Linked DNA regions of Jeotgalibacillus aurantiacus. The protein of the gene in region 1 interacts with the protein of each later gene in a pairwise test. Links are inferred from orthologs where the notes say so. Each region holds a gene or a part of one and is shown on either strand. Other genes may lie near its edges.

The links.
Region 2: the proteins of H7968_RS07090 (region 1) and def interact in binary tests that used the Escherichia coli proteins (3 or more experiments, as listed by UniProt). The link is inferred for Jeotgalibacillus aurantiacus from one-to-one orthologs.

The regions. Positions count from the first base shown.
Region 1 is NZ_JACNMS010000002.1:457,394-462,515, forward strand. Bases 57-2,941 are described here. They hold H7968_RS07090 (aspartate-semialdehyde dehydrogenase), read right to left. Parts: upstream 2,079-2,941; coding sequence 1,035-2,078; downstream 57-1,034. Other genes in these bases: H7968_RS07085 (aspartate kinase), read right to left, coding at 57-1,006; H7968_RS07095 (dipicolinate synthase subunit B), read right to left, coding at 2,178-2,777; dpsA (dipicolinate synthase subunit DpsA), read right to left, coding at 2,781-2,941. Outside these bases: more of H7968_RS07085, read right to left, coding at 1-56; more of dpsA, read right to left, coding at 2,942-3,668; H7968_RS07105 (YlmC/YmxH family sporulation protein), read right to left, coding at 3,687-3,968; H7968_RS07110 (M16 family metallopeptidase), read right to left, coding at 4,438-5,122.
Region 2 is NZ_JACNMS010000002.1:553,651-561,867, forward strand. The notes cover bases 4,603-7,531. They hold def (peptide deformylase), read right to left. Parts: upstream 6,353-7,531; coding sequence 5,852-6,352; downstream 4,603-5,851. Other genes in these bases: rsmB (16S rRNA (cytosine(967)-C(5))-methyltransferase RsmB), read right to left, coding at 4,603-4,924; fmt (methionyl-tRNA formyltransferase), read right to left, coding at 4,917-5,855; priA (primosomal protein N'), read right to left, coding at 6,355-7,531. Outside these bases: rsgA (ribosome small subunit-dependent GTPase A), read right to left, coding at 1-722; pknB (Stk1 family PASTA domain-containing Ser/Thr kinase), read right to left, coding at 736-2,724; H7968_RS07595 (Stp1/IreP family PP2C-type Ser/Thr phosphatase), read right to left, coding at 2,721-3,476; more of rsmB, read right to left, coding at 3,581-4,602; more of priA, read right to left, coding at 7,532-8,217. UniProt on the Escherichia coli protein: Removes the formyl group from the N-terminal Met of newly synthesized proteins. Requires at least a dipeptide for an efficient rate of reaction. N-terminal L-methionine is a prerequisite for activity but the enzyme has broad specificity at other positions.

The DNA.
Region 1 (5,122 bases):
CGGCCATCCTTTCACCTATCAGCGCAATTTTTGATACATTTTCTTTAAACGTGTATGGAAAACCTGCACGCAGCAGAATCTCTTTTAATTTAACAGCATCCGATTTATCCACGGTAAACTTGACTTCGTTAGGCTGAATGGAAATTAAATCGATACTGATCTCCGCCTGGGCAACCCTCGTGAACACACGATCACAATCCTGTGAATTAACAATGACCTGAACAAGGTGATTGACAGCTGTCACGGATTGAATCGGGCCACCATTTTGATGACGTTCTGTAATCCACGTTCCGCTCTTCCCATCCAATGCACCTGTCCATAATGGAACCTTGTTCGATCTGGCCCATTCAATGGCCTTCGGATGAATCACTTTGGCACCCTGATAAGCAATATGACAGGCTTCATCATAAGAGATCCTGTCAACAATAGATGTATTGTAGATGACCGACGGATCACCGCTCATAATCCCTTCAACATCTGTAAACAACTGGCATGCCTCTGCTTCAAGGGCTGCTGCAATCGCACATGCTGTTGCATCGCTGCCTCCTCTGCCAAGGGTTGAAACCTCCCCAAATGGAGACATGCCTTGAAAACCGGTTAATACCACTACTTGAGAAGACGCAAATTCCTTTAGAATTGGTTCAGGATTTACTTTTGAAATCGAGGCATTCAACACCCTGTCAGTATGAATTCCCGCTTCCCTGCCCGTAATAACAGACGCCTTCAACCCAATCTGATGCAGCACTGAGGAAAAAACAGCCGCTGAGATCGTCTCCCCGCATGAAAGCAGGAGTGCCTGATGCTGATCAGGCAGACTATCGGGACTGTCAATAAGGGAAAGCAGTGAATCTGTCGCATACGGATCGCCCAGCCTTCCCATTGCAGAGACGACCGCGACTACTTTCTTTCCACTCTTTACTGCCTTTTCGACCTGTCTAGCGGCTGAATTTCTTTTTTCCGCTGTAGTGAGTGAGGTACCGCCAAATTTCTGTACAATGATTGTCAAGCTGCTGCCCCTCTCTGCAGCGTGGGACTTAGACGAGTTTTAGTTTGATTAAGCTTTCAGCAATTTGTACAGAATTCCACGCCGCTCCCTTTAATAGATTGTCAGAGACAATCCACATATGGAAACCGTTATCCTCATCCGGGTCCTTACGTACGCGACCTACGAATACGTCAAGCTTTCCTGCAGCTGTACTTGGCATCGGGTAAAGCTGTTCATCAGGGCGATCCTGGAGAACTACACCAGGTGCTGTTTCTAAGAGCTCATGCAGATCTGCGACATTTTTGCCGCTTTCATTTACTTCAATATAAACAGACTCTGAATGACCATTTTCTACAGGAAGTCTGACGCAGGTAGCTGAAACTTTGAGTTCCTGCATATGCATAATTTTCTTGGTTTCATTGATCATTTTCATTTCTTCATAGGTGTATCCATTCGTATCGAATACATCAATTTGAGGTACCGCATTAAATGCGATCTGATAATGACGATCCGCTCCTTTAACCGGAAGCACAGAAGCCTTCACTTCTTCACCATTCAAAATTGCCTGTGACTGTTCGTTCATTTCGGTAATTGCCTGCACGCCTGCACCTGAAACGGCCTGATAAGTTGAAACCAATACTTTGCTCAGTCCATACGCCTGTCTGATCGGCTCAAGTGCTACAACCATCTGAATCGTAGAACAGTTCGGGTTGGCAATAATACCTTTATGCTGATGTAAATCTGACTCATTGACTTCCGGAACAACAAGCGGTACTTCCGGATCCATCCGGAATGCACTCGTATTATCAATCACAATGGCACCGCGTTTTGCTGCTTCAGGTGCCAATGCCTTCGACACACTTCCGCCTGCTGAAAATAATGCGATATCCACCCCTTCAAATTTCTCGGGTGCTGCTTCTTCAACTGTGACTTCTGCTCCATTAAAAAGAAGCTTTTGACCTGCAGATCTTGCTGAGGATAGCAAAGTTAATTTCTCAACCGGAAATTGACGTTGCTCTAATATTGATAGCATCTGTGTACCTACTGCACCAGTTGCTCCGACTACTGCTACATGATATCCGTTACCTTTCACGAAAAAGCTCCTTTCTGCTATTATCCTGTGATGCGTTAGACAGATAAAGCACTAATGTGTTTTCATACATGACATTGTATCATTTTTCTCTTTCAATTCTCAATCTCTTTTATTTAAATTCGCCATTGTTAATACAGGCTGTATTTGTTTTCCAAGAATCGCTGCCTCTACCGTTGATTGAATGTCACTCATATGTGCAACAAGTGAATTTGGTTTCGAGATCGGATCATCCTGACTGAATGGAACAAAGTATACATTTTTAGCAGCCATCAGCTTCATAATATTTACACCGTTTAATCCTAAACCGTCATTTGTTGAGATGGCAACGACAACAGGTTTTGTATTACGCATCGTTGCTTTTGCAGCCATCAGCACAGGTGAATCGGTCAGTGCATTGGCAAGTTTGGACAGTGAATTCCCTGTCAGAGGGGCAATGACCATACAGTCAAGCGGTGTAACCGGGCCGAACGGTTCAGCTTCCGGAATCGTACAGACACATTTTCTTCCCGCAGCCTCTTCAATAACCTTCAGCCACGACTCGCCTTCTCCAAATCGTGTATCGGTTTTTTGTACCGTATAACTGACAACCGGGTACACCTCGGCACCCAGAGCCCTCAACTTTTTAATTTCAGGCAATACCGCATGATACGTACAATGGGAACCTGTGAGACCAAAGCCGATTCGTTTTCCGTGTAGCATACTTCACACTCCATCCGTCTTTAATTTGCCCGTGATTGCATCCGCAAGAATGGTGCCTGCGGTTTTCGGCGCTACCATACCCGGCAGACTCGGCGCTTCAATATAATTTAATCCGAGCATCTCAGCGTTCTTTTTCTGCTCAGGGCATGGGTTTGAAGCCAATTCAATAATCGTTGATTTTGGCTCAAGCCAGGATAAGGTGTCCATCGTAAGTATGCCGTCTGAAGGTATCGTATTGATCCACGTCTCTATATGAGATAGATGATGCCGGCACAAAGGAAAGGGAATCACTTCAATACCCATCTCAACCATTCTGGCATTTTCAGCTTTTGAAATGGACGTACCATAGACGTGAGCCCCCAGCGCCTTCAGCATCCTTGCGATGGTCATGCCCGTTCTGCCAAACCCTGAAATGAGGATCCGTGACTGATGGATGGTTTTTTCAGTATGCTGGATCAGCAGCCACAACACCCCTTCTGCCGTTGGGATGGAGTTCAATATGGCTACTTCGTCTTCCTCCATCATATAGACTGTCTCATGCTGCTGCTTTTCGAGCCACTCTGTCCGGATGCCCGAAAACAAGAGACAGTCTCTTTTTACTCTCTCCATATTTTCATCAGACAGGATAATGTTGTGCTTTGAAAAGGATGACCGGACTTCACCGTTTGACATAACCCCGCTTACCGGAAAGATCATCGCATCAAGCATGTGTAAAGGAAGTTCATCAAGCGTGCATTTTGTATACCCCGGTTCAGACAGTGCCAGTAAATCAAAACCCGCTAAATATAAATGAAAACCCTTCTGGCATAATGTCTGTGCGATAATTTTCTGTCTTGCATCTCCACCGATAACGGCGATGTTTATTACTGACCCGTGTTTTTCATCTGCCATTCCAGCTCACTCATTTCACTATTCTTCTTTCTCAGGTATTTTATGTATGTTCTCTTTTAACTGTGATTCATGTTCCTGAATTAAGATCATTTCCTTTCCGACAGAGGTGATATCGTTCCACGGAATGAAATATTCTTCCTTTACTCTTGAAAATGGGTTCATTTTTGCTGCAGGGATCAGCATCTTTTCAATTTGTCCGGTTGTCTGGTTAAATTCCAGGTCGGCATTCCCGAGTACCCCCATTCTTTCTGCCCGGTTAATATGGATGATTTCTTTTCTGTACAGCTCACTCAGTCTCATATGAAAACCTCCTTTTGTGTATACTGGAGTTTATGGTTTTGGGGATGATTTCATGTCTTTTGTTTACATAATATTATTATAATCATCTTTTTAAGTTCTTAAGAAAATATAAAAAACCCGAAAGTCGCTTTGATACAGCTACTCTCGGGTTTAAAATATTTGTCTAAAAAGCCGGGTCGGAACTCATCCTCCGCTTTCCTATGTCTAGCTCCGGCGGGCAGGGACTAGCAAACTTCCCGTCCTCTCGTTCGATAAGTCAACGTCGGTTCACTTCGTTCACCGTGTTTCCTTTATCTTCGTCGAGGCCAGTCCAGTTTGTACGTCCCTAAACGCCCGCCTCCACTTTTCGGTGGCCGGGAGGTGAACCCCTTGTGCTCCGCACAAGGGGTTCACCTCCACAGGAGTCTTCGGGTGCCACAGACCCTAAGGTTAAAAATCAACATTTACTTTTTATAAATGTATCATGTTGTTAAGCGTGCTGGTATGGTTTTACTTCTTTTGGTGAAATGATGGATGTTGCATGGCGATCTGTTAGGACCTGCTGTGTGATGCGGTTAACGGAATCGAGTGTGACTTCATCGATTCTGGTAATTAACTCGTCCATTGAACGGTGACGACCCAGCATAAGTTCGTTTTTGCCGTTTCTGCTCATTCTGGCATTGGTGCTTTCAAGCCCAAGCATCAGGTTTCCTTTCAATTGTTCTTTTGAAAAAGAAAGCTCCTGCTCTGTCATGCCGTTCTTTTTAAATGAATCGAGTGTCGTTTTTACGGTTGAAAATAACTCATCCAACTGCTCTGCGCCCGTACCTGCATAAATGGTTAGAAGGCCATTATCCTTGTGGGCAGAGTGGTATGAGAATACAGAATAAGCAAGTCCTTTATCCTCTCTGACATCCTGAAAAAGACGGGAAGACATGCTGCCACCAAGAACATTGTTCATGATGATCAGGCTGTACGTATCCTCGTGTCCAATTGGGAGCCCTTCAAAGCCGAAACAAAGGTGAGCCTGTTCTGTTTCTTTTTTCTTTGATAGCTGTTCATAATGAAATGAAGGTTTTAACGGTTCCATTCTTTTTTGTCCATTTGACTCGTAATCACCAAACAAAGCCTCGACCTTTTGAATAAATGAAGGATCCACATTTCCTGCAACAGAA
Region 2 (8,217 bases), 100 kb from region 1 along the record:
ACCATTTCCGGGAAACAAAGCGGCAGCTGATCTACTTCAAGTTCAGTAAATTCAAGCGCACTAAAACCCGGCGTATCCGCAACAAATCCGCTTCCGATCCCGATTAATTCTACGTGTCTAGTCGTATGTTTTCCTCTTCCGAGAGAATTAGAGATGGCATCTGTCTTCAGCTCAAGAGCAGGGTTCAGTGCATTCAAAATGGATGATTTCCCGACACCTGACTGACCCGCAAAAACCGTTACCTGATCCTCAAGCCAGGGCTTCAGCTGATCCATTCCATCCTCCCATTTGGCTGAGGATAAAATGACCGGATACCCGATCTTTCGGTAATCCTCTGCAAACCGGTTAATTTTTTCTGTCTGTGCGTCGTTTAACAGATCCATTTTTGAAATACAAATCACCGGATCAATGTCATGACTTTCAACGAGAACAAGGAACCTGTCAAGCAGTGAAGTGCTGAAATCAGGTTCAATCGCTGAAAATACGAGAACTGCCTGATCAATGTTTGCAATAGGCGGACGGACGAGTTCATTTTTTCTCGATTTCAGGTCCAGAATATAGCCTTCCTGGTCATTTTCAGCCTGGTATTCCACATAATCACCCACAAGCGGTGTCAGTTTCTGCTTACGAAAAACCCCACGTCCTCTGCACTGAATGACCTTTTCCTCATCCTTCACATAATAAAAGCCGCTCAGCGCTTTCATGATTTTACCTTCTGGCATACACACGCTCCTTTTACTGATTTTCTTCATAGGAAATTGAATCTTCCAAAATGACTTCACCATTTCGCTCAATCCGGTAGGATCCGGTTTGACCCTGTTCAATAACAAGTCTTAAGGTCCTTTCAACCGTTTCTGTTATGGTAAACTCTTCTGAAGGCTCGTCCATCGTGCGATCTCTGTCTGCAATATAGATAGTAATTGTTTGAGGTTCAGGGTCACCAGGCACCTCAGGAGGATCTTCTCCCTCTGCCGGCTCCTCAGGCTGCGCATATTCAATCACAACAGGAACCACGACATTGTTTACCGGTGCAGGTTCAGCCCCCCGTGATACGACAACGGTCACCTGACCTCCGATGGGAAGCTCTGTTCCCGGTTCAGGATTTTGCGAAATGACGCCTCCTGCTGCAATCTCATCAGAGTACTCTTCCCTCGTTACTGAGACCGTTAAACCGCTTTCTTCTTCAAAAGCCTGCAGTTCTTCTTCCGTTAAACCGGTCAGGTCGGGTACGCCGGCCATTTGTGGTCCCCTGCTGATCGTCACAGTAAATTCTGTTTCACTCGGAATGACCATCTCGCCTTCCTCAGGATCCTGATCAATGATCGTTCCTGCCGGCGCTTCATTGTACTCTTCTTCTTCAACGATATTTTCAAAGCCTGCTTCGCGGATCAACTGTTCGGTATTATCAAAGTTTCTGCCAATGTAACCGTCCACTTCTACTGATTCTTTTCCGCTGCTCACGACAAGGTTAACCGGTTCACCTTCCTCGAGTGTCCGGGTCGCTTTTGGTGAGCTCCTTAAAACGGTTTCCTCAGGTACTTCATCATTTGATTCATAAGTGATTTCACCCACTGTCAGACCGCTTTCTTCAATGATTGTCTCTGCATCTTCCAGTGCTTCACCAACTACATCCGGTACCTGAATTCTTTCAGGACCAAACATGCCCATTGCGGCCATGACACCTGCTGTGCCGAGTAAAAAAAGGATGACAAGTGCCGTGATCCATGGCCATTTTCTGCGTTTTTTCTTTTCTTTCTCTTTAACAGGTGGGCTCACGACCGTTTTCTGGGCTTCGAGCGGTTTTGTTTGCTGCATTTCTTCAAGCGGCAGCTTGTTTTTGATGGCCGGAATCGCCATTGTCGCATCCAGGTCGGGCTCTACCGTAAAGATCGGCTCATTTTCCCTGCTGATATCGAGGACGGTTTTCAAATCATCATACATTTCATCAGCACTGCGGTATCGGTAAAACTCATCCTTGGCTGTTGATTTCAGTATGACATTTTCCACACTTTGAGGAAGATTTGAAATATAGGATGACGGATGAGGCAGCTCTGACTGCAGATGCTTCAGCGCAATTGAAATTGCAGACTCACCTTCAAATGGAAGGCGGCCGGTAATCATTTCGTACATGACGATACCAAGTGAATAAATATCTGACTTTTTCGATGCCGTGCCACCTCTTGCCTGCTCCGGAGACAGATAGTGAACCGTTCCCATGACTGAATTCGTCTGAGTCATCGCAGTCGCACTCAGCGCCATCGCAATACCGAAATCCGTAATTTTCACCGTACCGTCACGGTCGATCAATATGTTCTGCGGTTTTATATCACGGTGAATAATACCGTTGTGATGTGCGTGTGAGATCGCTGATGTGAGCTGCGACATGATCTTCACTGCATCATCTAATGAAACCGGAGAAAATTCTTTAATATATTCTTTTAATGTCATACCTTCTACATATTCCATGACGAGATAATAGTAATCATCTTCATCACCGACATCGTACATACTGACAATATTCGGATGCGCCAGACTGGTTGCTGACTGGGCCTCGCGCTGAAACCTTTTCAGCATATCGCCGTCGCCAACATAATCCAGCCTCAGCATCTTGACCGCAACATCACGGTTTAAAATCATATCGTGAGCCAGATAAACATTTGCCATCCCGCCGCTTCCAATGGTCCGGATGATTTTATAGCGATCGTTTAACCGTTTTCCGATCATACAAGATCCCCACCTTCATCTTCCGGATAGGCAATGACTGCGAGCGTAATATTGTCTTCCCCGCCCTTGTCATTCGCCAGATCAATGAGCTGCTCAGCCGTTTTGGCAAGGGAGGTGGACTGTTTAATGGAATACAGCAGTTCCTGGTCCGATACCTTGTTTGACAGACCGTCAGAGCAGAGCAGAATCGTATAGCCTTCCTCTGCAGATACGGTCTTTAAGGCCGGATTGATGAAACCCTTTGATCCAAGAGCCTTTAACAGGACGTTTCTTTTTGGATGGTGTTCAGCATCCTGTTTTGAAATTTCGCCTGATTGCACTAACGCATTGACAAAGGAATCATCCTCGGTAATTTGGGATACCCGCTCTTCTGTAATGAGATACCCTCTGCTATCCCCTACATTTGCTACGGTGACAAATTCATCCGTGCACAGCGCAGCAACAATCGTTGTCCCCATCCCTCTGCATTCCTCATTCAAATCGGAATACGCTGATAGACTGCTGTTAATTTCTTCAATGGTCTGCTTCAGCCATTCTTCGGCTTCCACCGCACGACGTATGGAGGGAGCTGCCCGCCACTTGCGGGATATGATTTCGACCGTCATTTTACTGGCCACATCGCCTGCACGGTGTCCGCCCATTCCATCAGCTACCACAGCAAGTAAAGCCCCGTCTGATTTACGGTAAATGCCTCCGGAGTCTTCATTCAACTGTCGTACTTTACCTCTGTCGCTTTTAAAAATCGCTTCCATTTTCCACCCCGTCCCTGATCTTACACGGTCTTTGGATTCAATGACCGCATTGTCTCTATATAGCAAGGTCTTAAAACAAATCAATCAACCATATTAACATATCATCAGTCAGTAACCGCTGCTTTTCTCCTGAATTTCGCGATAAAAAATCCGTCTCCTCCAAAGTCCTGAGGGAAGATCTGCAGCATTTCATCTGTTACCAGACTCCGTACTGCGTCCGGGAGAGAATCCGGCATAACAAGCTCCATTTCAGGATGTTTTTTTAAAAACGCCAAAACAGTCCCTTCGTTCTCTGAGCGATCTACTGTACAAGTACTGTAGACAAGTGTACCACCGGCTTTCAGGCTATTAACAGCAGCATCAAGCAGTTCAAGCTGTATTTTTGAAAGGGCATTTAGATCCTGTTCCGATTTGGCGTATTTAATATCCGGTTTCTTTCTCATCACACCGAGCCCGCTGCACGGCGCATCTACTAGGATCCGGTCAAATGTAAGATCCGGAAATTTCTCCTGAAGCTTGCGCCCGTCAAGTGCATGGGTTTCAATGATAGAAAGACCCAATCTTGCAGCTGCCTCATTGATCAGCTTGACTTTATGTTCATGAAGGTCAAGTGAGATGAGACGCCCCTGATTATTCATCTTCTCAGCAATATGGGCAGATTTCCCGCCGGGAGCAGCACACATATCAAGAATCAGCTCACCTGATAAAGGATCCAAAGCTTCTGCTACGAGCATAGAACTTTCATCCTGAACAGACAGGTCCCCACGCTTGTAGGAGTCAATATGTGCAATATTCCCCCGTTTTACCTGAATGCCTGCAGGTGCTATTTCGCTCTTTTCCGCTTCAATTCCTTCTTTTGCGAGGTTTTCTATCGCCTCTTCCCGAGTGAGTCTGGTCAGATTTACTCTCGCAGTCTGAACAGGAGCCAGGAGATTTTTTTCACACATGGCACGTGTTTTTTCATGGCCGAACTGCTCTGTCCAGCGCGTTACAAGCCAGATCGGGTGACTCGTTTCAATGGCTAATCTTTCAAGGGGATCTTTAATGTCTTCAATGCTTCTGACCCCTTCACGCTGAATGGATCTGAGTACACCATTCACCATACCGGAAATGCCTTTGTGTCCTTTTTTCTTTGCGATTTCCACTGCTTCATGAATAACAGCACGCTCAGGCACCCTGTCGAGATACAGCATCTGATACAGGCTGAGACGAAGCAGATTGCGTACCCAGCCCTCCACTTTCTTCTTAAGAAACGGCTCAAGGTAATAGTCAAGCGTCATTTTCCGCTGGATTGTACCGTACGTGATTTCTGTTAACAGTCCTGTATCCTTCGGATTAATGGCAAACTTTTTAATCGCGTGGTTCAGCAGAAGGTTACTGTAGGACTGATTTTTATCAATCTGATCGAGGATATGAAGCGCGGCTTCTCTCGTTGCGTGTTTACTCATCTTTACCGGCCTTCTCCCCAATTTTGACTTCAGATCCTCTCAGGAAATCCGCTGCGCTCATTTTTTTCTTACCGGATGGCTGCAGCTCTGTGACGAGAATCGCTTCTTCATTTCCTGAAGCAAAAGTGATGCTTTCAGCTGAAACTGCAATGACTTCCCCCGGCTCCCCATTTCCTTTAACAAGCTCTGCCCTTAACACTTTCATCGTTTTATCTCTAAATACAGTATAGGCAACAGGCCACGGGTACAGTCCGCGAATCTGATTAAAAATTTCACGTCCTGATCGATTCCAGTCAATCAGTTCTTCTTCTCTTTTAATATTCCATGCAAAAGTTGCTTTTTCATGATCCTGTGGCACTCTTTCCGCTTTTCCTTCCACGATCAGAGGCAGTGTTTCCGAAAGAAGCGCCGCTCCCGCTGCACTCAGTTTGTCATGAAGTGTGCCCACATGATCTGCGTCTGTGATCTCAACTGATTTCTGACTGATCATATCACCTGCATCCAGCTTTTCTGCCATATACATAATCGTAATACCCGTCTCTTTATACCCTCTGATAATCGCATGATGAATCGGCGCACCACCTCTTAGCTCAGGTAAAAGAGATGCGTGTACATTAATACAGCCGAGTGGAGGTGCTTCAAGAAGTTCATTCGGCAGCAGTTGACCAAAAGCAGCTGTTATAATCAAATCCGGCTGTAAGCCAATAATATCTGCCAGCTCCTGTGATCCCTTAAGCTTTTCAGGCTGAATAACAGGGATATCATGCTCCAGCGCTGCCTTTTTCACAGGTGGTGGAGTCAGTATTCTTTTGCGTCCTACAGGGCGGTCAGGCTGTGTCACTACTGCCTTCACATTAAATCCGTCTTTTATCACCTGTTCTAAAACCGGAACTGAAAAGTCAGGTGTTCCCATAAAGATAACTGATGTCATTCTTCCTCATATCCTTCCAGATCTTCTTCTTTTACATATTTAATGACTTTTGAAGTGAATAATAATCCCTCAAGATGATCCGCTTCGTGCTGAATGGCCCGCGATAAATAGCCGTTTGCTTCAAGCGTGAACTCTTTGCCGTTTCGGTCCTGTGCAGTCAGTCTGATTTTATCAGGTCTTTTCACTTCACCGAAAATGCCCGGGAAGCTTAAGCATCCTTCCACTTCCGTTTCCTCCCCGGAAAGTACGTCAATTTTAGGATTTATCATTTCAATAATGCCTGATTCATCATCGAGATAGACGATCGCAGCCTGCTTCAGCACGCCTGCCTGTGGAGCCGCAATCCCGATTCCGTCATGCTCCATCATTAAATCAAAAAGGTCATCCAGAAAATCATGCAGCTCCTGGTTAAACTCTGTTACTTCTTCACATTTTGTCTCCAGTCTCTCATCGGGAGCGGTAACAATTTTTAATTCAGTCAAAGTAAAATCCTCCATCTTTACATCATCATGTATGGTTGAACATCAATCTGAATCGTCACAGCATCTTTTCCTGGTGTTGCGTACTGATCCATGATTTTTTTCAAAAGCGGTTTAAGCTCAGGTTCATTTTTATATTTTACAATACATTGATAACGGTATTTATTTTGTATACGGGCAATGGGTGAGGCAACAGGGCCCAGCACAATTGCCTGGACAGACAGGTTTCTTTCTAAGATTCCCGCAATCTCACTGCAGACAGCTGCCACTTTATTGACATTTTCATGGCTCAGTGTAATCAGTGATAAATAATAAAAAGGCGGATATTGCGCCATTTTGCGCATCACCATCTCTTTTTGATAAAACCATTCAAAATTCTGTGATTTGGCAAGCTCTATGGAAAAGTGCTCGGGTGTATACGTCTGAATCACAACCTCACCCGGTTTTTCATGTCTTCCCGCCCGACCGCTGACCTGAGTTAGCAGCTGAAACGTTTTTTCGGAAGCTCTGAAGTCCGGTAAATGAAGCATCGTGTCCGCGCTGAGAACCCCAACGAGCGTAATGTTTGGAAAATCAAGCCCTTTTGCAATCATTTGTGTTCCGAGCAGAATATCCGCCTCCCCGCGGCCGAATGCATCCAGCAGCTTTTCATGAGACCCTTTGCGTGAGGTTGTGTCCACGTCCATCCGGATCGTTCTGGCCTGTGGCAGCAGCTTAACAAGCTCCTCCTCCACTTTTTGCGTGCCAGTTCCGAAATAACGGATATGCTCACTCGTACACTCCGGACAAATTTCCGGAACATGCTCTTCATGTCCGCAATAATGACATTTCATTGATTCCTTAAACCGGTGATAGGTCAGTGATACCTCACAATGCGGACACTGCATAACAGTTCCACAATCTCTGCACATAATAAATGAGGAGTGTCCTCTGCGGTTCAAAAAGAGGACAACCTGCTCTTTTTTTTCAAGTCTCTCCTCTATCTTAGCGAGCAGCTCTCTTGAAAACATGGAACGGTTCCCTTCACGCAATTCTTCCCGCATATCCACAACCTGTACGTCAGGCATCTCCTGTTGATTCATTCGGTATTGAAGCTTTAACAGCTCATAGTTCCCTTTTTGCGCTCTGGCAAAGCTTTCAAGAGAAGGTGTTGCACTGCCTAAAATAACCGGGCAATCATGACGCTTACTCCGCTCGATCGCCACATCCCTTGCATGATATCTTGGGGCATCCTCCTGTTTGTAGCTCGTCTCATGCTCTTCATCAATAATGATGACACCAATTTTTTCAAACGGTGCAAAAATAGCAGAACGTGCACCGACGACCACATTCACTTCACCACGATGAATTTTTCTCCACTCATCGTACTTTTCACCTTGTGAAAGGCCGCTATGCATCACGGCAACCTGATCACCAAATCTTCCTTTGAATCGCTGAACCATTTGGGGTGTCAGAGAGATTTCGGGCACGAGCATAATGGCCTGCCTTCCCTGCTTTAACACCTGGTCAATCGTCTGAAGATAAATTTCTGTTTTCCCGCTCCCTGTCACACCATGTAATAAAAACGTTCGCTGCCGGTAGCTGTTAACCGTTTCCAGAATCGGCTCAATCGCCTGCTTTTGATCATCCGTCAGCTGAAAATGACCGGTGCGTTCAAATTCCCGATGCTCAAACGGATCACGATAGGCTTCCACATGTTCCTCCAGAAGGTAACCCTTATCAACCAGCGCTTTTAACGTCGCGGCTGTTGCGCCTGAAGATTCCTGAAGCGCTGCAGAGGTCATCGTGCCACCTTCAGCATGCAGCGATTCAATCACTTTTCTCTGCCGCTCAGCATTTTTGGATAAAGCTGCAATGATGGCTTCACTGTCTTGTGCCAGCTT